One region of the Pseudomonas chaetocerotis genome, then DNA from elsewhere that is predicted to be linked to it. Evidence: predicted binding sites of a transcription regulator. Region 1 holds the regulator's gene; each other region holds the start of a gene.
What was found. The regulator FliA, encoded in region 1, starts transcription of late flagellar genes. The targets are predictions, from matches to a motif close to CTAAAGTTTNNNNNNNNNNNGCCGNTAA.
Positions count from the first base shown of each region.

Region 2: fliD (flagellar filament capping protein FliD) is a predicted target of FliA. The motif match lies at 1,561-1,588, and genes of this name have one in related genera.
Region 3: H3221_RS18405 (methyl-accepting chemotaxis protein) is a predicted target of FliA. The motif match lies at 5,559-5,586, and genes of this name have one in related genera.

Region 1 covers NZ_JACFYX020000007.1:232,250-239,580, reverse strand. Annotated here, with positions in the region: gene flhB (flagellar biosynthesis protein FlhB) at 1-34, shown strand, start outside; gene flhA (flagellar biosynthesis protein FlhA) at 138-2,267, shown strand; gene flhF (flagellar biosynthesis protein FlhF) at 2,279-3,589, shown strand; gene fleN (flagellar synthesis regulator FleN) at 3,702-4,532, shown strand; gene fliA (RNA polymerase sigma factor FliA) at 4,529-5,275, shown strand; gene H3221_RS14565 (chemotaxis response regulator CheY) at 5,375-5,749, shown strand; gene H3221_RS14560 (protein phosphatase CheZ) at 5,769-6,557, shown strand; gene H3221_RS14555 (chemotaxis protein CheA) at 6,571-7,331, shown strand, end outside.
Region 2 covers NZ_JACFYX020000002.1:389,166-396,496, reverse strand. Annotated here, with positions in the region: gene fliS (flagellar export chaperone FliS) at 1-149, opposite strand, end outside; gene fliD (flagellar filament capping protein FliD) at 149-1,444, opposite strand; gene H3221_RS05815 (peptidoglycan DD-metalloendopeptidase family protein) at 1,890-2,786, opposite strand; gene H3221_RS05810 (response regulator) at 2,992-3,891, opposite strand; gene phoU (phosphate signaling complex protein PhoU) at 4,027-4,755, opposite strand; gene pstB (phosphate ABC transporter ATP-binding protein PstB) at 4,839-5,672, opposite strand; gene pstA (phosphate ABC transporter permease PstA) at 5,743-7,331, opposite strand, start outside.
Region 3 covers NZ_JACFYX020000010.1:119,203-126,533, forward strand. Annotated here, with positions in the region: gene H3221_RS18385 (AAA family ATPase) at 1-902, opposite strand, end outside; gene H3221_RS18390 (5-oxoprolinase subunit C family protein) at 1,097-2,026, opposite strand; gene H3221_RS18395 (5-oxoprolinase subunit B family protein) at 2,023-2,736, opposite strand; gene H3221_RS18400 (5-oxoprolinase subunit PxpA) at 2,733-3,485, opposite strand; gene H3221_RS18405 (methyl-accepting chemotaxis protein) at 3,638-5,521, opposite strand; gene H3221_RS18410 (OprD family porin) at 5,662-6,885, opposite strand; gene H3221_RS18415 (LysR family transcriptional regulator) at 7,157-7,331, shown strand, end outside.

The DNA.
Region 1 (7,331 bases):
GCCGATTCCGCCGGATTTACGTCGCGACTCGTAAAGAGCGCCTCTTACGCTGTCCCGTCATTTCTGGAACGCTTCTTGCCATTACCCCTTCAGGACGCACTTTCGCGTCAAAAGATTGAATGGCTTGGGGTAGGGACGTGGCAGTAGATCGCGCACAGTTAATCGGTGATGTCCGCAGCAATCTGGCGGGCCTGCGTCACGGCAATCTGGGTATTCCCCTGCTGCTGCTGGTCATGCTCGGCATGGTCATGTTGCCGATCCCGGCCTTCCTGCTCGACGTGCTGTTCACCTTCAGCATCGCGCTGTCGATCGTGGTGCTGCTGGTCAGTATCTATGCGCTGCGGCCGCTGGACTTCGCTGTATTCCCCACCATCCTGCTGGCAGCCACGCTGTTGCGTCTGGCCCTGAACGTGGCGTCGACGCGCGTGGTGCTGCTCAACGGTCACGAGGGGCATGGAGCGGCTGGCCAGGTGATCCAGGCCTTCGGTGAAGTGGTGATCGGCGGCAACTACGTGGTGGGTATCGTGGTGTTCGCCATCCTCATGATCATCAACTTCGTGGTGGTCACCAAGGGTGCCGGGCGTATCTCCGAAGTCAGTGCGCGCTTCACCCTCGATGCCATGCCCGGCAAGCAGATGGCCATCGACGCCGACCTCAACGCTGGCCTGATCGATCAGAGCGAAGCCAAGAAACGCCGCAGTGAAGTGTCTCAGGAGGCAGACTTCTACGGCTCGATGGACGGTGCCAGCAAGTTCGTCCGTGGCGATGCCATCGCCGGCCTGCTGATCCTGTTCATCAACCTCATTGGCGGTATCGCCATCGGCGTGCTGCAGCACAGCCTGCCGTTCGCCGAGGCGGGCAAGGTCTACACCCTGCTGACCATCGGTGATGGCCTGGTTGCGCAGATTCCCTCCCTGCTGCTGTCCACTGCCGCAGCGGTCATGGTGACTCGCGTTTCTTCCTCTGAAGATATGGGCGCGCAGGTCAATCGGCAGATGTTCGCTTCGCCACGCGCGCTGGCCGTGGCGGCGGCAATCATGATTGCCATGGGCCTGGTGCCGGGCATGCCGCACTTCTCCTTTATCAGCCTCGGCCTGATCGCTGCTGCCGGCGCCTACTGGATCGCCAATCGCCAGCGCAAGACCAAGGAAGAAGAGGTCAAGGAGGTCCAGCGCCAGCAGGAACTGATCCCTGCGCAGAAGGCGCAGGAGGTCAAGGAGCTGGGTTGGGATGATGTCACCCCGGTGGACATGGTCGGTCTGGAGGTGGGTTATCGCCTGATTCCGCTGGTCGACCGCAACCAGGGGGGGCAACTGCTGGCGCGGATCAAGGGGGTGCGCAAGAAGCTGTCGCAGGAAATGGGCTTTCTCATGCCCTCGGTGCATATCCGCGACAATCTCGATCTGGCGCCCAATGCCTACCGTTTGACGCTGATGGGCGTCAGCGTGGCTGAGGCCGAGGTTTATCCGGATCGCGAATTGGCGATCAACCCTGGCCAGGTGTTCGGTCCGCTCAATGGCATCGCCGCCAAGGATCCGGCGTTCGGTCTGGAGGCCGTGTGGATCGACCCGACTCAGCGCGATCAGGCGCAATCGCTGGGCTACACCGTGGTCGACGCCAGTACCGTGGTGGCCACTCACCTCAACCAGGTCCTGCACAAGCATGCTCACGAGCTGCTGGGGCACGAGGAAGTGCAACAGTTGATGCAGTTGCTGGCCAAGAGCTCGCCGAAGCTGGCCGAGGAGCTGGTGCCGGGGTTGGTGTCGCTATCGACCCTGCTCAAGGTGTTGCAGGCGCTGCTGCAGGAGCAGGTGCCGGTGCGCGACATCCGTACCATCGCCGAGGCCATCGCCAACGTCGCGCCGAAGAGTCAAGATCCCGCCGCGATGGTCGCCGCGGTGCGCGTCTCGCTGGCCCGCGCCATCGTCCAAGGTATCGTGGGACTAGAGCCGGAGCTGCCTGTGATAACCCTTGAGCCAAGGTTGGAACAGATCTTGCTGAACAGTCTGCAGAAGGCCGGTCAGGGCGGTGAGGATGGCATCCTCCTCGAACCGGGCATGGCCGAGAAGCTGCAGCGTTCCCTGGTGGAAGCGGCGCAGCGCCAGGAAATGCTCGGCAAGCCGGTGATTCTGCTGGTGGCCGGACCGGTCCGGGCAATGTTGTCGCGCTTCGCGCGGCTGGCGGTACCCAGCATGCATGTGCTGGCCTACCAGGAAATTCCGGACAACAAGCAGGTCACCATAGTCGCTACGGTTGGCCAGAACTGAGGTAAAGGGTCATGCAGGTTAAACGCTTCTTCGCCGCCGATATGCGAACCGCCATGAAACTGGTGCGTGACGAATTGGGCGCCGACGCCTCGATCATCGGCAATCGCCGTGTCGCCGGTGGTGTCGAGCTGACTGCAGCGCTGGATTATCAGGCGCCGATGCCGGTGCGCCCGAACCCGGCGCTGGAAGCCGAGCTGCGCAAGACCCAGGCGCGCATCGCCAGCGCTCAGGCTGAGCTGACCACGCGTGCCGAGCAGGATGCCGGCAAGGACCGCCAACTGTTCGCCAATGAGTCGTTGCTGGCGCCCGAGCTGCCGGCGACCCTGGTCAAGCCGCAGCGCCCGGTCGAGGCCCCTGTATCGGCTGCGCCTGCGGTCGACCCGCGTGCACTGGAAGCCATGCGTTTCGAGCTGCACGGCTTGCGTGAGTTGATCGAAGTACAGCTGGGTTCCATCGCCTGGGGGCAGCTGCAAAATCGCCGCCCGCAGCAGGCCAACCTATGGCGTCGCCTGCAGCGCATGGGGCTGTCTGCCGAACTGTCGCAGGCGTTGCTGAGCAAAGTGGCCGGCGTTGCCGAGCCGCGTCAGGCCTGGCGCATGCTGCTGGCGCATCTGGCTCACGCGATCACTACACCCAAGGTCGAGCCGTTGGAAGAGGGTGGTGTGATCGCCCTGGTCGGTCCGGCCGGCATGGGCAAGACCACTACCCTGGCCAAGCTGGCTGCGCGTTATGTGCTTAAGTACGGCGCACAACAGGTCGCTCTGGTGAGCATGGACAGCTTCCGTATTGGCGCGCAGGAGCAGCTCAAGACCCTGGGGCGCATCCTCGGTGTGTCGGTGACTCAGATCGACCCTGGTCAGTCTCTGCTGCAGGCTTTGGCGCCGCTGGCCAAGAAGCGCGTGGTGCTGGTCGATACCGCTGGCCTGCCAGGCAACGATCCGGCGCTGCGTCTGCAGTTGGAAAGCCTGGCCTCGGCACGGATCAAGGCGAAGAATTATCTGGTACTGGCCGCAACAAGTCAGAGCCAAGTGCTCAAGGCCGCCTACCATAGTTACAAGCGTTGTGGCCTTTCAGGCTGCATACTGACGAAGTTGGACGAAGCCGCGAGTCTGGGTGAGGTTTTAGGTCTGGCTATAGGCCAGCAACTGCCGGTAGCCTATGTGACGGACGGGCCGCGGATTCCGGATGATCTGCACGTGCCGCGTAGTCACCAGTTGGTCAGCCGTGCCGTAGGGCTGCAGGCTGCCGAGGAGCCGAGTGAAGACGCCATGGCGCAGTTGTTCGCCGGCCTTTATCACAATCCGGCCAAGCGGGCCGGCTGAAGTAGCGAAATTGTTGCACCCTCTCGCACATGGTGCGGGAGTGAACGGCCCGACAGGTGTTTTTCAACGGCCTGTGGGGCCAAGTCGAAGTTAGACAAGGTGTAGAAAGAACATGGGTATGCATCCCGTACAGGTGATTGCGGTGACTGGCGGCAAGGGTGGCGTCGGCAAGACCAATGTGTCGGTCAATCTGTCCATGGCCCTGGCCGATCTCGGCCGTCGGGTGATGTTGATGGACGCTGACCTTGGCTTGGCCAACGTCGATGTTCTGTTGGGCCTGACGCCCAAGCGCACCCTGGCCGATGTCATCGCAGGCGAATGCGATCTGCGCGATGTTCTGCTGCAGGGGCCGGGCGGCGTGCGCATCGTGCCGGCTGCCTCCGGTACGCAGAGCATGGTCAGCCTCACGCCGATGCAGCACGCCGGGTTGATCCAGGCGTTCAGTGACATCAGCGAAAATCTTGACGTGCTGGTGATCGACACCGCCGCCGGTATCGGCGATGCGGTGGTCAGCTTCGTGCGTGCCGCGCAGGAGATCCTTGTGGTGGTCTGCGATGAGCCCACCTCGATTACCGACGCCTACGCGCTGATCAAACTGCTCAATCGCGATCATGGCATCAGCCGCTTCCGCGTACTGGCCAATATGGCTCACAGCCCGCAGGAAGGACGCAATCTCTTTGCTAAGCTGACCAAGGTGACGGATCGTTTCCTCGATGTCGCCCTGCAGTATGTCGGTGCCGTGCCCTACGATGAGTGCGTGCGCAAGGCCGTGCAGAAGCAGCGCGCCGTCTATGAAGCCTTCCCTCGATCCAAGTGCGCCCTGGCGTTCAAGGCGATAGCTCAGAAGGTAGATACCTGGCCGTTACCGGCCAATCCCCGTGGTCATCTGGAGTTTTTCGTCGAGCGTCTGGTGCAACAACCGACCGCAGACTCGGCCGTATGACAGCAGCCTCTGGACTTCGTATGTACAACAAGGCTCAGGCGCAGGACTCCCAGCACCAGCTGATCGAGCGCTATGCGCCTCTGGTCAAGCGTATCGCCTACCACTTGCTGGCCCGTCTGCCGGCTAGCGTGCAGGTCGACGATCTTATCCAGGCCGGCATGATCGGCCTGCTCGAAGCCTCGCGCAAATACGACTCCGGCAAAGGCGCCAGTTTCGAGACTTTCGCGGGTATCCGTATTCGCGGCTCCATGCTCGATGAGGTGCGCAAGGGTGATTGGGCGCCGCGTTCGGTACACCGCAACAGCCGTATGGTCAGCGATGCCATTCGTGTCGTTGAGGCAAGAACCGGACGTGACGCTAAAGATCACGAGGTTGCGGCCGAACTCCAATTGAGTCTGGAGGATTACTACGGCATTCTTGGCGACACTTTGGGCAGCCGCCTGTTCAGCTTCGACGACCTGCTGCAGGACGGCGAGCATGGCGGGTTGCACGAAGACGCCGGACACTCTCACCTCGAACCTTCGCGGGACCTCGAAGACGAACGCTTCCAGGCGGCGTTGGCCGATGCCATCGCTGGCTTGCCGGAGCGCGAACGTCTGGTGCTGGCGCTGTATTACGATGAAGAACTGAACTTGAAGGAAATCGGTGAAGTGCTGGGGGTTAGCGAGTCACGCGTGAGTCAGTTGCACAGCCAGTGCGCAGCGCGTTTGCGCTCGCGGCTGAGTGAATGGCGTGCTGCCTGAACGCGGTGTACTCGAAGGCGCAAACGGTTTCATGATTAAAGGACGTAGTTGCAAGCGCAATACGTTTGGGACTGTACGGAGGTCGACTTGGACAAGAACATGAAAATCCTCATCGTTGACGATTTCTCGACGATGCGACGGATCATCAAGAACCTCTTGCGGGACTTGGGTTTCACCAACACCGCGGAAGCCGATGACGGCACCTCGGCGCTACCGATGCTGCAAAGCGGCAGCTTCGACTTTCTGGTGACCGACTGGAACATGCCCGGCATGACCGGCATCGATCTGCTGCGTGCCGTACGTGCCGACGAGCGCCTCAAGCACCTGCCGGTGCTGATGGTGACCGCTGAAGCCAAGCGCGATCAGATCATCGAGGCGGCCCAGGCCGGTGTGAATGGCTACGTGGTCAAACCCTTCACCGCTCAGGTGTTGAAGGAAAAGATCGAGAAGATCTTCGAGCGGGTCAACGGCTGATGTCAGCCGCGAGGGTGCTATGGAACACGATGACTCCACGCTGGGTGACCTCGAGTCGACCCTGAAAAACAATGCCCGCGATCTGGTCGATAGCCTTGAACAGGGTAACTTCGGCGCTGCGGTGCAACTGATCAACGAGCTGAACAAGGTCCGTGATCGCGGGCTGTATCATGAGGTCGGCAAACTGACCCGTGAACTGCACAACGCCATTGTCAATTTTCAACTCGATCCGCGCATGCCTCATGCCCAGGAGCTGTCGCAGATCGCCGACGCGACCGAGCGTCTGAACTACGTCGTGACCATGACCGAGAAGGCCGCCAACCGGACCATGGATCTGGTCGAGCAGAGTGCGCCGCTGGTCAACGACCTCAGTGACGAAGCGCAGAGCCTCAGCGCCGAATGGGGCCGTTTCATGCGCCGCGAAATCGGGGCTGACGGTTTTCGTGAGCTGGCCAAGCGTGTCGAGCTGTTCCTCGCCCGCAGTGAGCGAGATGGCGTAAAGCTCTCCGGCCACCTCAACGACATTCTGCTCGCGCAGGACTATCAGGATCTCACCGGCCAGGTGATCAAACGTGTCACCCAACTGGTGACCGAAGTGGAAAGCAATCTGCTCAAGCTGATGCTCATGGCCAGCCAGGTCGACCGTTTTGCCGGTATTCAGCACGATCACGAAGCGCTGCGTACCGAACAGGAAAAATCAAAAGAGCCATCGCGGGGTGAAGGTCCGCAGATTCATGCCGATAAGCGTGATGACGTCGCCTCCAGCCAAGACGATGTCGACGACCTGCTGTCCAGTCTAGGGTTCTAAGGAGCACACAAATATGAGCTTCGGCGCCGATGAAGAGATCCTCCAGGATTTCCTGGTAGAGGCCGGCGAGATTCTCGAACAGTTGTCCGAACAGTTAGTCGAGCTGGAAAGCCGACCGGACGACATGAACCTGCTCAACGCCATCTTTCGCGGTTTTCATACCGTCAAGGGCGGAGCGGGTTTCCTCCAGCTCAACGAGCTGGTGGAGTGCTGCCATATCGCCGAAAACGTCTTCGACATCCTGCGCAAGGGTGAGCGTCGCGTCGATTCGGAGCTGATGGATGTGGTGCTCGAGGCTCTTGATGCAGTCAATGGCATGTTTGGCGAGGTGCGTGAGCGTCGCGAGCCCACGCCCGCGTCGCCTGAGCTTCTGGCGGCACTGGCGCGCCTGGCCGAACCGGGCGGCGCCGAGGCGGCTCCTGAGCCCGAGCAGCAGGCCGAGCCGGAACCCGCTCCGGCGCCTCAGCCGGCCGCGTCGTCCGCCCCCGCAGGCGACATCACCGACAGCGAATTCGAGCAACTGCTCGACGCGTTGGGTGAAGCGCCGGCTGCCGCCCCGAGTGCGCAGGCCAGTGCCAGCGACGAGATCACCGATGACGAGTTCGAGTCGCTGCTCGATCAGTTGCACGGCAAAGGCCAGTTCGCCGGTACGGTCGAAACGCACGCCGCTGCGGTAGTCGCTTCTGCGCCTGCTGGCGCACCGGCAGGCGATGACATCACCGACGATGAATTCGAAGCGCTGCTCGATCAACTGCATGGCAAGGGCCAGTTCTC
Region 2 (7,331 bases), on a different contig from region 1:
TCGATATGACCACGGGCACGCGCCAGCTCATCGAGCAGGCCGTCGAACAGCACCAGCACCAGTTCGTAAGGCGAGGCCGCAGCGGCACGCGCCTCGAGGTCCACGGTGCGGTAGCTGTCGTAACTTTCGTTGAGGTTGTAGGCACTCATCAGAACATTCCGTAGGTCTGTTCCATCGCCGCCATGGTCTGCATGAGACCGGTGTACTGACGGAGATAGCGGGCGTAGTAGGAGTCGTATTGCTTCTGGATGGTGTCGAACTGCTGATCGACACGGCGCAGCTGGGAGTTGAGGGTGTCTTTGCGATTGCTCAGCAGGCCGCCAGCACTGCTGGTGTAGACCGCCAGATTCTTGTCCAGGGTATCGAGCAGGTTGCCCTTGTCGGTGAACAGCTTCTCGAAGCCTTCCGGGTTGGCTGCCACGGCCTTCTCGAAGCGGGCGTTGTCGATGGTCAGCTTGCCGTTGCGGTCGGCGACGATGCCGAACTCGGTGAGGCTCACACCGCCAAACGGGCTGCGCACCAACTGGTTGAGCATGGTCTCGATGGCGCGCACGCTGGCATCGCCAGCCAAAGGCCCGCGACCGCCACTCTCGCCACCGCTGGAGGTGAGCGAGTCGAAACTGGTCATCAGGGCATTGAAGGCGCTGACGAAGGTTTGCGTCTTCTCCTTGGTGGCTTTCTGGTCCTGGCCGACCTCCATGGTCAGCGGCGCGTCACCGCTCTTGTGCGCCTTGTTGAAGGTCAGACTGACGCCATCGATGATGTTGTCGAAGGTGTTGCTGGTGCTGGTCAGTTCGATACCGGTCTCGCCACCCAGGCGCACGATGGCATCCTTGGCGACCGACAGCTCCTGCCGGCCGGCCACCGCACCTTCAACCGCAGCATTGCCACTGGCACTCAGGCTGATGGCCTGGTCGGCGCCGGTCTTCTCGCTGGTCAGCACCAGGTTGACCTGGCCATTGCTGCGCACCAGGGTCGCCTTGACGCCATTGTTGTCGGTCGCGCCGTTGATGGCTGCGGCCAGTTCGTCGAGCGTGGCGGCGGCGCTGAGGTCGATATTGAACGCGTCACCGCCCTGACCGATGGTCAGGCTGCCGCTACCGAGATCGCTGTCCTGCAGCCCTTGCAGTGCAATCTGGCTCTTGCTGGCCAATTGCTGAACAAAAAAATCGTAACTACCGTCCACGGCCTTGGAGCCCACCGTAGCGCTGGCATAACCCTCCTGGCTGAAGCTCGCACTGTTGACCAACATGCTACTGCCGGCCAGCTTGAGGCCGCTGGCAGCCGTCTTGAAGGCCTTGAGTGCGGTATCCAGGCTGGTCAGGGCACCAAGCTGCGCCTTATAGGCGGCCTGGTTGCGGTTGGCCTTGGCCAACTGGCCCTGAACTTCGTATTGGGCCAGTTGGGTCGCCATGCTTTGAACGTAATCTGAATCGATAGCCATAGTCGGACACCCGTTTTCCTGTGAGATAGCAATAGCGGTGCCAACAGCTGAAAGCCCCGATTTAGAGGGCTTTAGGCATTCCGCCAGGTGAAAGATCCTTTCCGCTTGCACACTGCTGAACGACGAGCGGAAGGCCAACTTCCGCCTGCGTCACGCAGACGGCGGACGTACCGATTACAAAGGCGACAGCACAGGGGTGTGACTTAAGGAAAACGCCGCAGAGCGTCAGGCGCATCAATGGCAAACCACAACATCAGCCGCAGTCGCGGTGCGCGCGGCGCACCCTACCGATACCGATAAGCCCCAAGGTGCGCACATACCCCGTAGGGTGCGCCATGCGCACCGGCAGCACTGCGCAACAACGGATGCAACAGGCACGCGCGAGCGCGCGACAGGGTTGCGGCGTGATATTCGGGGAAGAGTGCAGCCGGCTGGCTTTACCGCGCTATTCGCCGCCGACGGCGAAGTTCGGCAGGCTGTTGACCGGCTGACGGAAGTTGAAGGGAATGGACTCGACGGCCAGGCCGACGTTGCGCTGCACCACGAAATGCAGGTGCGGGCCGGTGCTGTTGCCGGTATTGCCGGAGCGCGCCAAGCGGCTGCCGGTTTCCACCCGCTGGCCTTCACGCACGGCGACCGAACCCTTCATCAGGTGCAGGTAAACGCCCATGGTGCCGTCGTCATGCAGAATGCGCACGAAGTTGCCGGCCGGATTGTTGCCGCGGCCGCTCTGCTGGTTCTCGGTCTTCACCACCACACCACCGCGCGCGGCGACGATGGGCGTGCCCTCGGGCATGGCGATGTCCACCGCATAGCGGCCCTTGGGTGTGAAATGGCTGTAGGTGCCATTGGCGCCCTGGGTCTGACGGAACGGACCGCCACGCCAGGGCAGCGGATAACGGTGGATGCTCGGCTGCAGACGCGGATCACCGAGGGCGTAGCGCAACCTCGGCTTGTAGCGCAGCGGCTTGGATACATCTTGTGGGGCGAGGGTGGCCAGGCGGATATTGCTACGCGGTGGCAGCACCCAGCGAATCGGTTTGTCCGGCGCACCGACGGCGTTCTGTACCTGCTCCAGCTTCAGTTCGATTTCAACCGGGGCGTACAGGTCATTGCGAATCAGCAGGGTCTCACCGGCTTCGTGCTTCTTGGTTTCCAGCTTCACCTGATTGTCCAGGCGCTCGACCATGCGGTCGTTGAACACGAACACCTGCGCGCCAGGCGCAGCCTGGTCGCTATAGGTCACCACGCCGTTCTTGTCGACGTACTTGTAGATGGTCAGCGCAGCGGCCTGGCCGTGAAAGACCAACAGACTGCAGAGAATAATCAGACGCCCTAGCATAACGACTCGGATCTTATGGCTTTTTGATATCCGGGTTAGCAAGACTAGCAGCGCAGCACCGCGCGCGCGAGAGACCGACCGTCAGGCTGTGAACCGGCTCACCGCCGCCGGTCGGGTAGTCACCGTCGACGCTGCGAGCTGTGTGGCGGGTTGCCCCCGCCCTACCGGGCTGCCGGACGGATGAAAACCAACGCGCACGTGCCGTTCAGGCACCGGGGCTGAAATGCTTCTGTGCGGTGCCACGGGCAATCAGCCGCGACAGGTAGTCGAGCTTCTGCGGGTCGCGGTCGACGAAGCGAAAGGTCAATTGCAGCCATTCACTGTCGGGCTTGGGTTCGAATGCCGCCACCGCATGCAGGTAGCCATTGAGCCGCGCGGTTTCCGCGGCTTCGCCCTGTTCCAGGTCGAGCACCGCACTCTCCAGCACCTGCGGCAGCTGGTCGGTACGCTTGACCACCAGCAGTGCCTCCTTGAGGCTCAGCGCCTTGATCACGCAGGCCATGCTACCTGCCGGTAAACGCAGCTGCCCTTGACCACGACCGGCCGGCGACTTGCTTGCGGCAGCCGGGGCAGGTGCCGCACTCGGCGCGGCAGGGGCCGGAGTGGGCGCACTGGGCTTTACCACCTCCGCCTTGCCGCCAGTGAGTGCGGCCAGCGAGTCGTTGGCGAAGCCACCCGTGCTCAGCATCTTCGGCGGCGCACTGGACATCAGCGCCTGCAGCTTGCCAGCCCGTTGCAGGGCCTTTTTGACCTTGGTCACCAGCTGTTCGTTGGAGAATGGCTTGCCGATGTAGTCGGAAACACCGGCCTGGATCGCCTGCACCACGTTCTCCTTGTCACCACGGCTGGTCACCATGATGAAGGGCGTGGTTTTCAGGTTGTCTTGCTCGCGGCACCAGGTCAGCAGTTCGAGGCCGGACATCTCCGGCATTTCCCAGTCACAGAGAATCAGGTCGACCACCTGACGGCTCAACATCTGCTGGGCCTTGCGGCCATTGATCGCTTCCTCGATCTGTACGCCGGGGAAGTTATCGCGCAGCCCTTTCTTGACCAGATCACGGATAAAGGTCGCGTCATCCACCACCAGCACACTGACTTTGCTCATCGGCCACTCCTGTACGAATGGCAGTAAGCATAGTCATGGCCAGTGGCCTAAGGCCAACGGAAAACGCCGGACGCGCAACAAATCGCGCTAACGAAACGGCCCGGGAAGTCCCGGGCCGTCAGCACGAAGCAGGCGTCAGTCGTTGGACTTGCCCTCGACCTCTTCACGCATGCGGGTCAGGCCGATGTGGCGCACATCGGTGCCACGCACCAGATAGATCACCAGTTCGGCGATGTTGCGCGCATGATCGCCGATGCGCTCCAGCGAGCGCAGCGCCCAGATCACGTTGAGCACGCGGGAGATCGAGCGCGGATCTTCCATCATGTAGGTGACCAGCTCGCGCAGCGCGGTCTTGTACTCGCGGTCGACGGTCTTGTCGTACTGCGCCACCGACAGGGCCAGGTCGGCATCGAAACGAGCGAAGGCGTCCAGCGCCTCCTGCACCATCTTGCGCACCTGATCGCCGATATGACGAACCTCGACATAGCCACGCGGCGACTCACCCTCTTCACACAGCTGGATGGCGCGCTTGGCGATCTTGGTGGATTCGTCACCGATGCGCTCGAGGTCGATCACCGACTTGGAGATGCTGATGATCAGACGCAGATCGGAAGCCGCCGGCTGACGACGGGCGAGGATACGCACGCATTCCTCGTCGATGTTGCGCTCCATCTGGTTGATCTGGTCGTCGATCTCACGCACCTGCTGGGCCAGGCCGGAGTCGGCCTCGATCAGCGCGGTGACGGCGTCGTTGACCTGCTTTTCCACCAGGCCGCCCATGGCCAGCAGGTGGCTACGCACTTCTTCCAGCTCGGCGTTGAACTGCTGGGAGATGTGCTGGGTAAGGTTGTCTTTGTTGATCATGTTTCGCTCCGCGAAAGCTGCAAAGTAGGGTGCGCCGTGCGCACCGGCCCTTTGGTGCGCTCAGCGCACCCTACGGGATCAGCTCAACCATAACGACCGGTGATGTAGTCCTCGGTCTGCTTCTTGGCCGGGTTGGTGAACAGCGTGTCGGTATCGCCGAACTCGATCAGCTTGCCCATGTACATGAACGCGGTGTAGTCGGAGACACGCGCCGCTTGTTGCATGTTGTGGGTGACGATGACGATGGTGTACTTGCTCTTGAGCTCGTAGATCAGCTCTTCGACCTTCAGCGTGGAGATCGGGTCGAGTGCCGAGCAGGGTTCGTCGAGCAGCAGCACTTCCGGCTGCACCGCCACGGTACGGGCGATGACCAGACGCTGCTGCTGACCGCCGGACAGGCCGAGTGCCGACTCGTGCAGGCGATCCTTCACTTCGTCCCACAGGGCGGCGCTCTTCAGGCCCCACTCCACGGCTTCGTCGAGGATGCGCTTCTGGTTGATGCCCTGGATGCGCAGGCCGTAGACCACGTTCTCGTAAATGCTCTTGGGGAACGGGTTGGGCTTCTGGAACACCATGCCGACGCGGCGACGCAGCTCAGCCACATCCTCGCCCTTGCGGTAGATGTTGCGCCCGTCGAGATTGATCTCACCTTCCACGCGGCAACCATCGACCAGGTCGTTCATGCGGTTGAAGGTGCGCAGCAGGGTCGACTTGCCGCAGCCAGACGGACCGATGAAGGCAGTCACGCGCTGCTTGGGGATATCCATCTTGACGTCGAACAGCGCCTGCTTGTCGCCGTAGTAGAGGTTCAGACCCGGCACCTGGATGGCCACGGTTTCGTTGGCCAGGTTGAGGCTCTGCTTGTCACGGCCAAGGGCCGAGATGTCGATACCGTGGGTAGCGTTTTCGTGTTGCATGTGCTCACTCCGTTCGCAGCGCCTGGCTGCTAGCTACAGGCTGCAAGCCCCGCAGGGCTTGCCGCTCCAATCAATGATCCAGGGCCTTGTACTTCTCGCGCAGGCGGTTGCGCAGGTAGATGGCCGTCAGGTTGAGAATCGCGATCACCAGGACCAGCAGCAGCGCGGTAGCGTATACCAGCGGCCGCGCAGCCTCGACGTTGGGGCTCTGGAAGCCGACGTCGTAGATGTGGAAGCCCAGGTGCATGATCTTCTGATCCAGGTGCAGGTAGGGATAGTTGCCGTCGACCGGCAGGCTCGGTGCGAGCTTCACTACGCCCACCAGCATCAGCGGTGCCACTTCACCAGCAGCACGGGCCACGGCGAGGATCAGGCCGGTCATCATCGCCGGGCTGGCCATCGGCAGTACCACGCGCCACAGGGTCTCGACCTTGGTCGCACCCAGGGCCAGGGAACCTTCACGCAGCGCACGCGGAATACGTGACAGACCTTCTTCAGTGGCGACAATCACCACCGGCACGGCGAGCAGCGCCAGGGTCAGCGACGCCCACAGCAGGCCGGGCGTACCGAAGGTCGGCGCCGGTGCCGATTCCGGGAAGAACAGACGGTCGATCGAACCACCCAGCACGTAGACGAAGAAGCCCAGACCGAATACGCCGTAGACGATCGCCGGAACGCCCGCCAGGTTGTTCACCGCGATGCGGATCACCCGGGTCAGCGGGCCCTGCTTGGCATACTCGCGCAGATAAATGGCCGCGATCACGCCGAACGGGGTGACGATCACCGCCATGATCAGGGTCATCATGACGGTGCCGAAGATGGCCGGGAAAATGCCGCCCTCGGTGTTGGCTTCACGCGGGTCGTCGCTGACGAACTCCCAAACCTTGCTGCCATAGTGGCCCAGCTTGTCCAGGGTCGACATGGCATTTGGGCGGAAGGCACGCACCACCTTGCCGAGGCTGATCTCCTGCTCGCGGCCGTCAGCCGAACGCACGGTCATGCTGTCGCGATTGAACTGCTCGTAGCGCGCGCTCAGCTCCGCTTCCAGCACCTTGTACTCGGCGTCCCACTGGGCGCGGTCGGCAGCCAGGTCGGCCTGCGCCGCGTCGGTCAGCTCGCCGTCGAGCTCCAGTTTGCGGGTCTGCAGACGCACGCGCTCGAGCCCAGCGTTGATACGACCGATGTCGGCCTTCTCGATCTTGACGATCTGGCTGTGCAGGTCTTCGACGCGCTCCAGGCGCTTCTGCAGCTCGGACCAGGCGGCGTCGCCCTCGGCGACCACCTGCCCACTTTCCTTGACGTTGACCAGGTAGCCGTAGAAGTTGCCCCACTCACGACGCTCGAAGGCGGTGATATCCACCGGTTTGTGCTGGTCGCTCAGCCATTCGCCGACAACCCAGGTGAAGTCCGCACCGTACAGGTCGCGGTTACCCACCTTGATCAGCTCGCGGGTCATGAACTCGCCACCTTCGACGTCCACCGGCAGGCCGGAGGCGGCCAGGCGGGCACGCGGGATTTCCTCGATCTGCACAACGGAGCCCGCCATCACCTTGGCTTCCTGGCCAGGCACCTGATAGTTGGCTTCGATGATATCGGCCGGCCAGAAGTGCGCCAGGCCGCGCACCGCGATCACTGCCAGCAGGCCGATGACCATGATAA
Region 3 (7,331 bases), on a different contig from region 1:
GAGGCTTCCGCCTCGAAGGATAGGATGATGCGATGGCGCAGCACGTCGAACAGCACCGCCTGGATATCCTCGGGGCTGACGAAGTCGCGTCCGGCCAGCCAGGCGTGGGCGCGTGCGCAGCGGTCGAGGGCAATGGAGCCGCGCGGGCTGGCGCCATAGGCGATCCAGTCGGCCAGCTCGGCATCGAACTTGGCCGGCGTGCGGCTGGCCATGACCAGTTGCACCAGGTATTCCTCCACGGCATCGGCCATGTACAGGCCGAGGATTTCCTTGCGCGCGGCGAACACCGCCTGCTGGCTGACCCGGTGCTCGGGCTTGGCCTCACCGTTGAGCGCATCGCCACGGGCCTGGGCGAGGATCTTGCGCTCCACCGCCGCATCGGGAAAACCGATCTTCACGTGCATCAGAAAGCGGTCGAGCTGCGCTTCCGGCAGCGGGTAGGTGCCTTCCTGTTCGATGGGGTTCTGCGTGGCCATGACCAGAAACAGCGGCGACAGGTCGTAGGTGCTGCGGCCTACCGAGACCTGGCGCTCGGCCATGGCTTCGAGCAGCGCCGATTGCACCTTGGCCGGGGCGCGGTTGATCTCGTCGGCCAGCACCAGGTTGTGAAAGATCGGCCCCTGCTGGAACACGAAGCTGCCGGTTTCCGGGCGATAGATTTCGGTGCCGGTGATGTCCGCCGGCAACAGGTCGGGGGTGAACTGGATGCGATGGAACTCGCCCTCGATACCCTCGGCCAGCTCCTTGATCGCCTTGGTCTTGGCCAGGCCGGGGGCGCCCTCGACCAGCAAATGGCCGTCGGCGAGCAGCGCGATCAGCAAACGCTCGATGAGCTTTTCCTGGCCGAGAATCTGAGTGGAGAGAAATTGGCGTAACGCGAGCAGGGCTTCACGGTGTTCCATCGTCGGGCTCTTCTGGCGGATGGGCGGGGCTTTTCAAGGCCGCGCGTGCAGACCGCCGACTTTAATGCATTTGCGGCTTCAGCCGCTATCTGCGGCGCGGGTCATGAACAGTCTGGCAACAGAAATGCGAGGGCCGTCGCCAACGCTGAAATGCCCGCCCTTGGTGAGGGCGGGTCATATAGCCGGGGGCGACGCTATTGCCACTGCGCCAGGAGCCGGCGCTGGGCGAGCAGGGCGCTGTCCTGCGTGGTGGGAGCAAGCTGCACGCTCTGTCCCGGCAGGCATTGTGCCAGCCGAGCCACGGCCTGCGGCGTCAGGGCGCCGAGGCGCGGGTAGCCACCGATGGTCTGGCGGTCGTTGAGCAGGATGATTGGCTGACCATCCGGCGGCACCTGCACCGCGCCCAGCGGGATGCCTTCGGAGATCATCGAGCCACGCAGGCATTGCAGCTGAGGGCCGTTGAGACGAATGCCCATGCGGTCGGCGCGCTGGTCGATCAGCCACTGACTGTTGAAGGCATCGAACAGACTCTGGCCGCGGAAGTCGCCGATCTGTGCACCCAACACCAACTGCAGGCGCGGCGCATCCTGGTACTCGGGAATGAAATCGGCGGGCATCTGCCGCATTGCGCGGGTGCTGCCGGTCCAGGCCAGCGAGTCACCGACAGCGATGGCGCGGCCATCGCCCTGCAGGCCACCAAGGCCTTCGCGCAACATGCTGGCGCAGCTGCCCAGCACCAGCGGCGCCTGGAATCCACCCGGCGCTGCGAGATAGGCGCGGGCGCCGTGGCGTGGCTGGGCGAAACTCAGGCGCTGGCCCTTGCGCACTTCGAAGCTGCGCCAGGACGCCAGCGGCTGGTCGTCCAGCCGCGCACCGAGGTCGGCACCGGTCAGTGCCAGGGTGGCGTCGCGGCTGCATTCGAAATCGGCATTGCCCAGGGTGATCTCCACCACAGCGGCAGTCAGCGGGTTGCCCAGTAGCCAGTTGGCCCAGCGATGGGCGATCCAGTCCAGGGCTCCGCACTGGGTCACGCCGAGGTGGCGCACGCCGAAACGGCCACCATCCTGCAGTTGAATGAACGGGCTGCTGCGCAATACGTGCAGGCCGCCATCTATAGCACTCATTGACCGGTCTCCAGCGGACTGTCGTCGCCGCCCAGGCGGATAAATTCGGCGCGCTCGATGGGTACGAAACGCACACGGTCACCGGGTTGCAGCAGGCTGTAGCCTTCGATGTCGCTGCCGAACAGGCGACTCGGCGTGCGCCCGATCAGGTTCCAGCCGCCGGGCGAAACCACCGGGTAGGCGGCCGTCTGTCGTTCGGCGATGCCGACGCTGCCGGCGGCGATGCGCTTGCGCGGTGTGCTCAGGCGCGGCGCGGCGAGGATTTCCTCGACCAGCCCCATGAAGGCGAAGCCGGGCGCGAAACCCAGGGCGAATACCTGATAGGCATGGCCGCTGTGCCGGGCGATTACGTCGGCCTCACTGAGCCCGCTGCGCCGAGCCAGCAGTTGCAGCTCAGGGCCGACGCTGCGGTCGTACCAGGTGGGCAACTGATGCTCGCGGCCGCCTTGCAGATCGGCAGGCTGCAAGCCTTCGAGTGCTTCGGCGACCTTCGCGCGCGCCTGCTCGCTGTCGAGTTGGCACAGGTCGTAGTGCAGCAGCAGTGTGGTATAGGAGGGCACCAGGTCGATCAGCGCGCCGCCGAATGCGTCCTGCAGGCGCGTGCGTGCGGCCAGCATCCACGGCATGTTGGCCTCATCGATAACGTCGAACAGGCGCAGGATCAGGCTGTCGGTGCCGGCGACTTCCAGCCGGGCGTTGGGCGCCTTCATGCCTGAACCAGGCTGTCGAATGCCTGGCGGATGCGCCTGACGGCGGCGACCGAACTGGCGTTGTCGCCATGCACGCACAGCGTCTGCGCGTTCAGGTGCAGTGCGCTGCCGTCGCTGGCCTGCAGGGCCTCGCCACGCGCCAGGGTCAGCGCCTGGCTGACGATCACCTCGCTGTCGTGATGCACGGCACCCGGCAGGCTGCGGCTGACCAGGAAACCGGCGGCATCATAGGCGCGGTCGGCGAAGGCTTCGAACCACAGGGTCAGGCCGAATTCGTCGCCCAGCGCCTGGGCTGCGCTGTTGTCACGGGTGCACATCAGCATCAGCGGCAGCTGGCGGTCGTACCGGGCCACGGCGCTCATTACCGCGCGCAGGGTGGCGGGCTTGCGCATCATGTCCTGATACAGCGCGCCGTGTGGTTTGACGTAGCTGACACGCGTGCCCTCGCTGCGGCAGATGCCTTCCAGCGCACCGATCTGGTAGAGCATCAGGTCTTCGACTTCCTGCGGCGTGCAGTCCATCGAGCGACGGCCGAAGCCGACCAGGTCCTGATAGGCGGTGTGCGCGCCGATGCGCACGTCATGGGCCACGGCCAGGGCCACGGTCTTGCGCATCACGCTGGGGTCGGAAGCGTGGAAACCGCAGGCGATGTTGGCGCAGTCGATGTAGGGCATGACCTCGGCGTCCAGGCCCATGGTCCAGGCGCCGAAGCTTTCGCCGATGTCACAGTTCAGAAGCAGATCGTTCACGCGGGAGCTCCTCAGGCAGGCAGCCGGTAAGCCGGTGCTGGCGCGGCTTGCGACGGCCGTGGCCGTCATCCATGGCTGTCATTTTTCAACGGCCTGCCGGAGGCGTCCAACTAATTAAAGCGTGCGCCCGATATAGGAAAAGTCGATGAGGCTCAGGCCAGGCGGAACTGCCTGGCGCTACGTCCCAGTGCATCGACCTGGGATGACAGCCCCTCGGTATGGCCGCCCAGGGTATGGCGCAGGTCCTTGCTCTGCCCGGTGTGCACGTGGATGGTTTCCATCTTGTCGGCGATGTCCTCGGTGGTGGTGGAGACTTCCTCGATGGCTACCACGACCTGGTTCATTTCGCCGGTCAGGCGCTCCATCGCCGAGGTGATGGCGCTGATGGCGTCGGCCACCTGAGCGGCATGTCGCTCGCTGTCGGCAGCCAGGTTCAGGCCGTTGCTCATCAACTGGTGCATGTGCCGGGTCTGTTGCTGGAACTCGCCGACGATGGCGCTGATGTCGGTTGTTGCCGAGACCGTTTTCTGCGCCAGCGAGCGCACCTCATCGGCCACCACCGAGAAGCCGCGCCCGGCATCGCCTGCCCGAGCCGCCTCGATAGCCGCGTTGAGGGCGAGCAGATTGGTCTGGTCAGCGAGACTGTTGATCACATCGACGATGCCGCTGACCCGCGCGCTGCTCTGGCCGAGGGCATCGACCTGGCTATGAGTGTCCTGAATCAGCTGCGCCAGACGACTCATGCTGTCGACACTGGCGGCGATCACCTCACCGCCGTTACGCGCCGCATCGTAGGCGCTGGTGGTGGCGGTGCCGACTTGCGCCGTGCGCTGCGCCATGTCGTTGAGGGTGGCGCTGATCTGGTGCGAGGCCGAGGCGGCCTGCTCGGTCTGCATTTCCACCTGGGTGCTGTTGTCACCCAACTGACGCATGGCATCGCCCAGGTGATGGTGCAGGCGGGTCAGCTCGCCGTTGGCACGCACCACTTCGGCAACGATACCGCCGATACCCTGGATCATGCGGTTGGCGGCGTCGGCCAGCTGATTGAATTCGTCACGCGGGTTGCTGCCCACCGGTAGTTTGCCGGTGAGATCGCCGGAGGCGACCTGAGTGAGCAACTGAATGACGTTGCGCAGGCGGCTGACCAAGGTGCGTGACGCCTGCAGCAAGGTGAAGCAGAGCAGGGCGGCAACGGCGAGGAAGCTCAGCCCCATCATCCACAGTGCGGACAGGCGAGCCTGCTCGGCTTCCTGCGTGCGACGCAGCAACAGGCCGCTCTGCAGCGCTTGTGCCTGCTCTTCGACACGCGTCTGCAACTGCTCGCCCAACTGGAGCAGGCGCTGATTGGTGGCGTTGATGCGCTCGATGTTGCCATGGATATCCGTGAACGCCTGGGCATAGCCCTGCACGTTCTTGCCAATCGGCGTGTCCTGCCATTCAAGGTCTGCGATCTGGTCCTGCAATTTGCCGATGGCCGTCAGGGCAATCTGGGCGAACGCCGGGTCGAAGGTCGACAGGTAGTCACGCTGGCTGCTCAGGGCACTGGTAATGAAGGGTTTGATCAGGTCGAAACTGATCGCCTCCAGGGCCTTGCCTCTTTCCGTCAGGGTTTTACGCTGGCCCTCGAAGGGGGTCAGACCCAGGGCCTGATTGAGGCTCAGCCACTGGCGCTGCTGGGCCAGCTCATCCAGTAGCACGGCCTGGATCTGCTGGGCGTGTTGCAAGGTGGCGTCGTCTTCCAGCGCTTGAGCTTGCGTCAACAGTTGTCCGATGAGTTCTTGTAGTTCATCGAGGCCGCTGTCGAACGCTGACTGCAGGTCAGGCGTGATCTGCTGGCGCAATGCGTTCTGTTGCCACCAGTGGTTCATCAACTGGGTACTGGCGCTGGCATAGGCTGCCGCCTGTTCCCTCGCCTGCAAGGCACTGCTGACGCGATGGTTGGCCCATAACGAGGCGGCCGCCATCAGAATCAGGCTGATCAGGGTGAGCGCGACAAGGGCGCGGAATTTTTGTTGCCAGGACAGTAAAAAGCTCACGATAACGCCTCGCCATCTTCTTCAGGATGATGCTCAGGAATCGGCAAGTTGTCATACAACTTGATTAAAAGTCTATGGCCGTCTTGCTTCCCGAGAAATGCAAACGGGGCCGTAATGGCCCCGTCATCGGGTTGAAGTGCTTACCAGAGCGCCAGGGTGTAGCTGAGAATCAGGCGATTCTCGTCGAGATCGTTACCGAAATTGGAGCGAACGGTGGCGTTACGCCATTTCAGCCCCAGGTTCTTCAGCGGACCGTTCTGTACCACGTAGGCGATATCGGTATTGCGTTCCCATTCCTTGCCTTCGCTGCTGCGGCCGGCGACCTCGACGTTGTCACCGGAGATGTAGCGGGTCATGAAGGTCAGGCCGGGGATGCCGATGCTGGCGAAGTTGTAGTCGTAGCGCACCTGCCAGGAGCGTTCTTCGACGTTGGCGAAGTCGTTGATCTGCACGAAGTTGACCAGAAAGGGGTCGCTGCTGGCGATGTACGGGAACGGATCGTCACCGCTCATGCGCTGGTAGCCGGCACCGAAGGCATGACCGCCCAGGCTGTAGGTGAACATGGCGCCGAAGGCCTTGTTGTCGAGGTCGCGGAAGTTGCCGTCCTCGCGGCTTTGCGAGTAGCGCAGGTCGGTCTTCAACGACTGGCCATCACCCAGCGGCAGCACATGCACCAGGGTGCCGTAGTACTGCTGGTAGATATCCTCGAGGGTGCCGTAATGCAGGCCGGTGGTCAGTTGCGGGGTGATCTTGTACTCGCCGCCACCGAACACGAAGGAATCACTGCTGCCGCCGATGCGGTTGCCGGTCATCTCGGTGTAGTCGGTGGAGCTGTTGGCCTTGATGCGGTTGATCTTGCCGCCCTGCAGGGTCAGGTTGTCGACTTCCTGTACGTTGAGCAGCGCGCCCTGGAAGGTCTGCGGCAGCAGACGCGAGTCATTGGCCGAGACGACCGGGCTGCGAAAGTGCAGGGCGCCAGCTTTCAGTGTGCTGTTGGAAACCTTCACTTTGGCGGTCAGGCCGAGCTTGGAATACTCATCCTGCGAGCCGCCGGAGCGGTCGGCCGGCAGCAGGCCGCTGCCAGCGGTGCCATCACCGGAATCGAGTTTCACACCGAGCATCCCCAATGCATCGATACCGAAACCGACGGTGCCCTCGGTGTAGCCGGACTCCATGCGCAGCAGAAAGCCCTGCGCCCATTCCTCGGCCTTGTCACGGGCGCCGCTCTGGCGGAAGTCACGGTTGAAATAGAAGTTGCGCATCTCGACGCTGGCCTTGCTGTCAGCGATGAAATCGGCATGTGCGATGCTCGGCAGGCCGCCGCCGAGCAGCAGCGCGGATGCCAATGGGTAATGGGGTTTCATGGTGCAGTGTCTCCTGTTGGGAGCGCGCAGCCGACGAGAGCAGCTGCTTGGCAGAGCGCGTTTTGAATGATGTTGTTGTGGTCTGCGCAGAGCGCGGCGCCATTCTTCAAAGCGTCGTTCGGCGGCGTCCAACGAGAAAAAACAGGGGGCCAGCGATAGGAAAATTCATCGGCTGCGCGAAAAACCTCTGGCATACAACCTGCTACGCCTGAGGCTGCGTGGGCGCTGCCAATCAGCCCCTGAGAAGAACATTGCGAAGAGGCGTTACGGCATGAATCTGAGATTTCTCGAGACCTTCGTCTGGGTGGCACGGCTCAAGAGCTTCCGCCTGACAGCCGAGAAGCTGTTCAGCACCCAGGCGTCCATTTCCAGCCGTATCGCTGCGCTCGAGGATGAACTCGGCACACGTCTTTTTCTGCGTGATTCCAAGGGCGTATCGCTGACCC